2 regions of the Pseudoalteromonas sp. L21 genome follow, and region 2 is predicted to be linked to the other one. Evidence: predicted binding sites of a transcription regulator. Region 2 holds the regulator's gene; the other holds the start of a gene.

Region 1 (4,426 bases), 360 kb from region 2:
GGAGATGAGTTTTGTATGATTTTACCTGACTGTGAAATACAAAATGCAATTATCATTTGCGATAAGCTAATAGCATCATTCGAAGCCCGTTATCCAGAACTTCATTTAAGTTTTGGTTTGGTTGCTGCCCCTCTCGATAGCACGGTTGATGCCGAGGAGCTAATTAATCGTGCAGACAAAAAAATGTATGAAGCAAAAAAACATCAAGGCTCGTTTATCGTTCACTAGCGCGTCATACGTTTTACAAATACCACCACAAACAATGCAAGAGAAAAGCTACCACAAAATGCTTCAATAGCCGCTATAAGTCTTGAAAGGCCAATAGGCGTGATGTCTCCATAGCCTAAGGTGGTAAAGGTAACGACACTAAAATAGATACTATTTAAAAGTGCTGATAAATTTTGTGAAAAGGAGTTATCAAAGTTTAGTTGCAAAACAGTATTGTCATAGCTCACGCCAAATAAAAAATAACAAATAGCACAACAGATTATCAGTGATAAGCTAAAGCGAATCACATTTTCAGGTTTTTCCCCATACCCACATAACATATCAATAAAGCTGGAGGTAATTTGCTTTGTAGAACCTTTGGGGTACTGTGCATGTCTCATGCGAAGTTCTTTATAAGTAAAGTTACCTGCGAGTTCAAAAAGGCCCTGATGTTCCGATGCTTTACGAAGATTTCGATAAATCTCTTCGGATTGTTCAAATAGATCATGTGCTTGACTATGTTGTTTATTTTTTCGCGCTTTAATTGCTTGCGATTCTTGTAATAACTTTTCTCCCAAATCAATATTATCGATGCGGCTATCGTTGAGTTTAACGCCAAGCAAGTTTGTGTCCTTCAAATCACAGTAATGCAGGCTCGCATTATGTAAATTTGCTTTCATGAGTGAGGCATTGGCAATTCTATTATTGAATAAATGTGCACCAGATAGGTTTGCTCGGTAAAAATTGCAGTAGGAGAGATCATAACCTTCTTCATCATCTTGCTTAATTAAGTTAAGCCCAGATAAGTTAGCTCTTTGTAATTGTAAGCCTTGTAATAACCCACCTTTTTTAGCGTAACGCTCCAATTTCTGCGTTAGTTCAAGCCCAGACTTATCAAATTTATTGTCGTGCCAAAAACAAAAGCCAGATCCCATATCAGTTTCTTGGCACTTTTTTCCTGTGGGAGAGGTATAACTACAACAGGGTTTATCAGGCATAAGAATGAAAACTTATTTGTTAGTCATATTTATAGATTAGCAGGTATTTTACAGGGTAAAATGTAATACCAAGATTTTATGCATTGAATTGGTTTATTTTTTGTTGGATTACACATTAAAACGCAGTAAACGTAGGAAAACAGTAGCGATTAAAGTAGCTCAGCAGCAGCTAACAGTCTACGCGCCGCACTTTGTACCACTAGGTGATATAGAGTCCTGGCTCGTGTCTAAAAAAGACTGGGTACAAGCACAAATTGCTAAGCAAGCGTCACAAGCACAAATGCAGCAGTTGCCATTGGAAACGGGCGTAATAAACTTATTTAACCAACCATTAGCAATTAAGCTTAATAAAGGCAGAAGTAGTCACTGGCAACAAAATGAACGCTCAAGTGAGCTGAGCTTATCAGTGTCATCACGTGTAAAGAATACAGAGAGTAAATATTTGTCATTACTGGAAGACTTTTTACATCACAAGCTAGAGAGCTACCTTGAAATGCGTATTCACGACTACTGCTTAAAAATGCAGGAGGCATTGCCAGAGCAGTTAAAAGTGCAACATTATAAACGTCGCTGGGGGAGCTGTAATCAACGTCGAGAGTTAACTTTCAACCTACACTTAGCCTGTGCGCCAACGTGGGTAATCGACTATGTAATTGTTCATGAACTTGCGCATTTAAAATATATGAATCACAGTTCTGTATTTTGGCAGCGTGTGAGTCGTTTTTACCCTGATTATAAAAAAGCAAGTCAGTGGTTAAAAGTAAACGGTAGTCAGTTACGATGGCAATGAGATAATAAAAAATAGATATAAAGAGAAGTCGTTTAGAAAAGTGGTGGAGGGAGCTGGATTCGAACCAGCGAAGGCTGAGCCGTCAGATTTACAGTCTGATCCCTTTGGCCGCTCGGGAACCCCTCCACACTAATTGTTATTGCATTTGGCCCCACTTAACTGAGCGTAGAAAAGTGGTGGAGGGAGCTGGATTCGAACCAGCGAAGGCTGAGCCGTCAGATTTACAGTCTGATCCCTTTGGCCGCTCGGGAACCCCTCCAATGCAACGGCGCTGATAATAGCAAACTGATTATTTAAGTAAAGAAAAAAACTAAAGAAAAATGGATTAATGCCGATAACTGGTTAATCTTGAAACTATTCGGCTAAAGTCTATGCAAATTGATGGTTTGTTACTCAATGAGAGTCAACTTGATAATCGTCTTAATAAAAGTGTTCATGAGCAACGCAGTGGAGAATTTGCTTTACTATTGGCAATGCTCTCTCATGATGTGCTCGACTTTAGTCAGTTTCACCTCCCAAAATCAGAGTTAGCTAACACCCAAATATCTGAGCAAGCGCTACGTAATGAATTAGGGGCGGGACCAAAGCAAGCATTAGCACCAGAGCAATTTGACATGTTAATTGGCGAGCAAAATGCTTTTCGTCTTCTAAGTGGTGGGCTTACAGATATACGTTTACGTCAATGTTTAAACCCAGAGCCACTGACAATTCGTGATGATAAATGCCATGTGCCGTTAAATGTCATTGATAATTGCGAACCTGCGGTTAGAAAGCGTCATTACACTAATAATAGTGTTACAGAGCGACCACAAATGGATGCAGCGGCTTTTTATGATGGCTTAAAAGACGAATCAATTCATCAACCTTTGTACTTAGCGACAGCTTAAACAATTAATTCAATTGTCATAACTTTCTTGTACGCTACAATAGGTAATATAGATAAATTTAAGCGTATTATTAAAAACTACAGCTAATTTTAAATGTGCTTGTTATAATGCGACCTAGTGGCTTTATGCCATGACTATTGAATCAAGTTATTAGGACCATAATGAAAAAAACATTCACGCTTAACCATGAGAAAATCAAATATCCTCGTATGGTTGATGCAGCCAAACACGAAGTAAAAAAATACTTAAAACGTGAACGCAACAAAACACTTCCTGAAGGGGCTGATTATTGGGCGTTTGACTGTAAGTTTGGCGAATCTGCAGAAGATGCTCAGGTTGTGCATGTGGCAGAGATCAACAAATGCATTAGCGATATTGAAGCCAAAGGACTTATGACGTTTTATGTTGAAATCTTAGCGCGTCCTGCACAGCGACAATTACAAGAGTTTGACGAAGAGTAAACGTCAAACGAGCGAATCTAAGAGTGGGCCTTATGGCCCATTTTTATTGCCTAGCTATGGATTAGTATGCGCTGTTTTTTATTACTGCTCGTTATTTGCGGATGCCAAGCCCAAGCAAATACGATTTATGATGAGCTTCCTAGTAGCTTCAATAGCAATGAGCATTATGTTTTTTATTCTCATGGTTACATCGTCGAAGGTGAGCACATTCGTCCACGCCATCCAAAATATGGCACTTATGATTTTCCTGCAATTAAAAAAGCACTAGCAGATCCAGCCTATAATTTAATTGCATACCACCGAAAAAAAGGCACAGCCCCGTTTTTATTTGCTAAAAAGCTAGCGGTTGATGTCGACACCTTATTAAAGGCAGGTGTTCCTGAGTCGCATATTAGTCTAGTTGGTTTTTCACGGGGTGGGGCATTATCGGTACTGGCAGCCAATGAACTTAAACGCACAAATATCAACTTAATAATATTAGCAGGTTGTGCCGGTTTAATTAAAAAGCATCCATCAGTTAGGGCATACGGTAAGGTTTACTCAATCTTTGAACGTTCAGATCAGGTTGGCTCTTGCCAATTTTTAATTGATAGGAGTGAAGCCACTAAGTTCGAAGAAATAAGCATTAATACAGGACTCTCTCATGGCGCATTTTATAAGCCAAAAGATGAGTGGGTGTTACCCGTTAAGAAATGGCTAAAGGATTAACGATGCCTAATATACTTTTTATTTTGATGTTCTGTATTTTTGGGACAAGCTTTACCACTTGGGCTGAACCCTATACTTTACCGCGCACTAATACAGTTTTGCTAAAAGATAAACATACAGAAAACGAATACCCCATTACTATCAAACTGCCACGTAGCTATCAAAAGCAAAACCAGAAACGTTACCCAGTGGTTTATCTGTTAGATGCCAATTACAGTTTACCCATAGCCTCCGGTGCCAGCCGCTTTATGATGAATTCAGGCTCTATTGAAGAGGTAATTCTTGTTGCTGTTGGTTATCAAAAGGGCATATCTGGGCTCGATAGCCGAATTCATGATTACACACCGTTTGTTGATAAGACGTGGAAACGTGCTA
Region 2 (4,426 bases):
CAATGATAGGCTCTTCAACAACGGGCTCTTCTGGTGCCGCACTGACACCCTCTGTAATTGATGTGTCTTCACCAGCAAGTTCTTCTGCGCTCGGTGGATGACTTAATTTGTGAAGGGCTTCAAGGAGGGCAGGATCCGCAGGCTCTGGTTGCTCACGGTTCTGGATGGTCGTAAACATCTCATTTATTGTATCGAGTGCCTGTAAAATAACATCCATTAATTCAGATGTAACAGTACGCCCGCCTTGACGTAATAAATCAAAGACATTTTCGGCGCCATGACATGCATCAACAAGTTCTGTCATGCTTAAGAAGCCAGCCCCACCTTTTACGGTATGGAAGCCCCTGAAAATGGCATTTAATAAATCTTTATCTTCTGGGTTATTTTCCAGTTCGACTAATTGCTCTGACAAAAGCTCTAAGATTTCTCCAGCTTCAACTAGGAAATCCTGTAAAATATCTTCATCGACTTCAAAGCTCATGCAGCTACTCTCCTCTTAGAAGCCCAGACTTGATAATAGATCATCAACTTCATCTTGTCCTGAGACAACATCATCGCGAGACTCTTTATCAATAATTGGCCCTTCAGGACCTGCAAGCGTATCGCTTTGTGCAGGTGCTTGTTCTATGGCCTGTTTTTCTTGTTTTTGATGACCATCTTCTTGACTGCCAAACACAGTTAAAAGATTGATTAAACTGTCTTCTACTTCGCGTACTAATTCGATGACTCGGCGTATAACTTGCCCTGTTAAGTCTTGATAATCTTGTGCCATCAGCACATTCGTCATCAAGCCTTGTAACTCATCTGTTTTAGTTTGCGAGCTGTTCATAAACTTATCTAAGCTATGACATAGCGATTTAAATTCACCGAGCTCAATTTCTCGATTCATCAAACGATCCCACGTAGGTTTTATCGTCGCTATATCGTCTGCAAGTTGCTGAGCAATTGGCAAACTTGCTTCCACTGCATCCATGGTCTTATTAGCGGCGCTTTCTGTCATTTCCATGACATAATTTAAGCGCTGTTTAGCATCGGGTATTGCTTCCGTTGTTAAGCCAGTTAAACGCGTATCGAGATCAAAGTTTTTTAGCGCTTCATGAAGTTGTCGCGTTAATTTACCAATTTCTGCAAACAGCTCTGATTGTTCTTTTGATGCTGTGTCAAGTATTAGCTTATCCGCTTTTTCTTGTTCACCATTTTCAAGATACTCAACAAGTTGACGAGCTTGCTCTAAACTTATTTGAGGCGCAGCAAGTGCTGACATAAGCCTCTCCCCTTAGATTAACCTAAACGTTCAAACACTTTTTCCAATTTGGTTTTCAGTGTCGCAGCAGTAAATGGTTTAACGATATAACCATTTACACCCGCTTGAGCAGCAGCAACAATTTGTTCTTTTTTCGCTTCAGCTGTCACCATGAGCACTGGAATATGCTTTAGGCTGTCGTCGGCACGAATAGCTCTCAATAAATCAATACCTTGCATACCTGGCATGTTCCAATCGGTGACAACAAAATCAAATTCTTGATTTTGTAGCATTGGTAATGCTGTTGAACCATCATCAGCTTCCTGCACATTGGTGAAACCTAAATCCCTTAACAGGTTTTTAATGATACGTCTCATTGTAGAAAAATCATCAACAACAAGAATTTTCATGTTTTTATCCAAAACATCCTCCGGTGAGGTTTGAACCTATATTTACTTACTACTAATTAATCCAGTCATTGATTTTTGCTTTGAGCTTAATCATCGCCTGACCATGTATTTGACTCACACGCGATTCACTTACGTCGAGTATGTGCCCTATTTCTTTTAAATTCATTTCATCGTTGTAATACAAAGATAAAACAAGTGCATCTCTTTCCGGTAACGATTGAATAGCCGTTAATAGAGATTGGTTAAACCGTTCATTTTTAACGTTATTAAACGGTTTGTCTAGTGCTAAATCTTGCCCCATAGGTGTAATAACGTCTTCATCAACACCTAAATCCTCAATACCCAGAACTTTACTAGAATTTACATCATGTAAGATATGATGGTACTCATCGAGCGTAATATCAAGTTTTTCAGCAACTTCTGTATCTTTTGGTTCTCGATTTAAAGTACTTTCTAGTGCGGCTATGGTTTCAGCAACGAGACGTGCATTTCGGTGAACAGAGCGAGGCGCCCAATCGCCGCGACGAATTTCATCAAGCATCGCACCGCGAATGCGTATACCAGCGAAGGTTTCAAAGCTCGCTCCTTTGCCTGCATCAAAGTTTTTTGATGCTTCTATAAGGCCAATCATGCCTGATTGAATTAAATCGTCTAATTGAACACTGGCGGGTAAACGAGCAATTAAATGGCATGCCACTTTTTTGACTAAAGAGGCGTGCTTTTCGACAATCGCATTCAAATTGTTTGCTGATTGATATCCCATCGCTTTATTCACCGATGTTGTCATAGTTAGCCGTTTACTAGTTTTTCAATAAAAAATTCTAAATGACCGGATGGTTGATTCGGTATTGGCCACTTAACTGCTTTTGTTGCTAATGTTTTAAATGCGACTGCTGCTGGCGAACTAGGAAACAACTCAACAATCACTTTTTGGCGTCGAGTCGATTTACGCATATTTTCGTCATACGGTATTGTTGCAACTAATTCCATAGATACATCCAAGAAACGATCGGTTACTTTTGATAGTTTAGCAAACAATTCTTGGCCTTCACGCATACTGCGGACCATATTGGCAACAATTTTAAATTTATATACACCATGTTCACGGCTCAGTACTTTAATAAGTGCATAGGCGTCGGTTATGGAGGTAGGTTCATCACATACAACCACAACGACATCTTGTGCTGCACGTGAAAAGCTTAATACCATGTCGGAAATACCCGCGGCGGTATCAACAATTAAGATATCAAACTCTGTATTTAACTCGCTAAAAGCGCGGATAAGGCCGGCATGCTCAGAAGGGCTTAGTTCCACCATGCTCTGCGAACCAGAGGTTGCAGGGACTATTTTAATCCCCGCAGGGCCTTCAACAAGGATTTCATCCAGCTCACATTCGCCAGATAAAACATGAGATAAGTTACGTTCAACACGAAGGCCAAGCATGACATCACAATTTGCCAATCCCAAATCGGCATCAAGTACTAATACTCGATTTCCTTGCTGACCGAGTGCAATAGCGGTATTTAGTGAAACATTGGTTTTACCCACACCACCTTTGCCACCAGTCACAGCGATAACTTTAACGCCACTATTATTATTTTGATTCATTTTGCGCAGGCCGCTTGCTTGATCTAATACTGTGTTAATCATACATCCCTACTGTGCTCGACGCTACTGCTTGACGTCGTGAATGTTGTGCTTTTGCTCGTTTTAAATACAATTGTTCAGCCTTTTTCACTAGTTTTTCGGCATTTGCAACACGAATATCCTCTGGAACTCGCTGACCATTAGTAAGATACCCTATCGGAAGACGATTTTGAATCGCTATGCTGATAATCTCACCTAAACTTAGCGATTCATCCAACTTAGTGAATATACAACCACTTAGTTGCACCTTTTTAAAGTGTCTTACGGTTTCTTGCAACACATTTATTTGTGCTGTAGCACTTAATACTAAGTAACTACGAATATCAACTCGCTGATTACGCATTAGTGTATTAAGCTGCTCAGTCAAGCGTAAATCACGTTGGCTCATTCCCGCTGTGTCTATTAATACTAGTCGCTTATTACGTAAATGGTATAGCACTTCAGCCAATTCATTTGCATCTTTTACTTGTTTAACACCACAGCCAATAATACGGCCATAGGTAGCAAGTTGTTCGTAGGCACCAATCCGGTATGTATCCGTCGTAATTAATGCAACTTTGTCGGCACCGTATTTTTGGGCTCCTAACGCAGCAAGCTTAGCAACGGTGGTTGTTTTACCAACCCCTGTAGGCCCAACAAGTGCAAACACGCCGCCTTGACGTAAGATTTCGTTATTGGTGGTGTGCATTTGGTTTTCAACCATTTGCAGGAGTGCTTGCCAAGCTTGTTGACGTGAAACATCGTCTGGAATAAAACACGCCATTTGCTCAGCAACATCACGCTCAATTCCCATCCCCGCTAAACGGTCAATCATACACGCACGAGTTGGATCACGACGTGCCATATCTTGCTGCATTAAGCCCGATACTTGATGTTCGAGTAATTGACGAATCGCATTCATTTCTTCACGCATTGTCGCCATTTCTGATTGGTTAGCAGGCGCAGAGTTTTTCTGTTCTACCGGTGAATCTAAATCATCAAAGCCTGCATCTAAGTCATCATCAAAACCTAGGCTATGGGCTTGCGTTTGCATGCGAGGTGCAGCTTGTTCTTGGTAGCGTGGCTTTTGAGCATACTCAGGTTGTTGCTGTTGAAAACTAGGCTCTTTAGGTTGATAGTGTTCGCT

Evidence for each region. Region 2 encodes FliA, which starts transcription of late flagellar genes. Its sites were predicted from a motif close to CTAAAGNTNNNNNNNNNNNNGCCGATA; they were not measured.
Region 1: a site for FliA is predicted at 2,306-2,332, ahead of L3V41_RS00465 (VC2046/SO_2500 family protein). Genes of this name have one in related genera too.

The regions. Positions count from the first base shown of each region.
Region 1 is NZ_JAKKCV010000001.1:98,728-103,153, reverse strand. It holds gene L3V41_RS00490 (GGDEF domain-containing protein) at 1-228, shown strand, start outside; gene L3V41_RS00485 (ion channel) at 225-1,205, opposite strand; gene L3V41_RS00480 (SprT family zinc-dependent metalloprotease) at 1,294-1,995, shown strand; tRNA gene L3V41_RS00475 (tRNA-Tyr) at 2,037-2,121, opposite strand; tRNA gene L3V41_RS00470 (tRNA-Tyr) at 2,170-2,254, opposite strand; gene L3V41_RS00465 (VC2046/SO_2500 family protein) at 2,367-2,882, shown strand; gene L3V41_RS00460 (DUF6172 family protein) at 3,044-3,343, shown strand; gene L3V41_RS00455 (alpha/beta hydrolase) at 3,410-4,051, shown strand; gene L3V41_RS00450 (alpha/beta hydrolase-fold protein) at 4,054-4,426, shown strand, end outside.
Region 2 is NZ_JAKKCV010000001.1:456,870-461,295, forward strand. It holds gene L3V41_RS02125 (chemotaxis protein CheA) at 1-481, opposite strand, end outside; gene L3V41_RS02130 (protein phosphatase CheZ) at 497-1,264, opposite strand; gene cheY (chemotaxis response regulator CheY) at 1,282-1,665, opposite strand; gene L3V41_RS02140 (RNA polymerase sigma factor FliA) at 1,706-2,416, opposite strand; gene L3V41_RS02145 (MinD/ParA family protein) at 2,443-3,303, opposite strand; gene flhF (flagellar biosynthesis protein FlhF) at 3,296-4,426, opposite strand, start outside.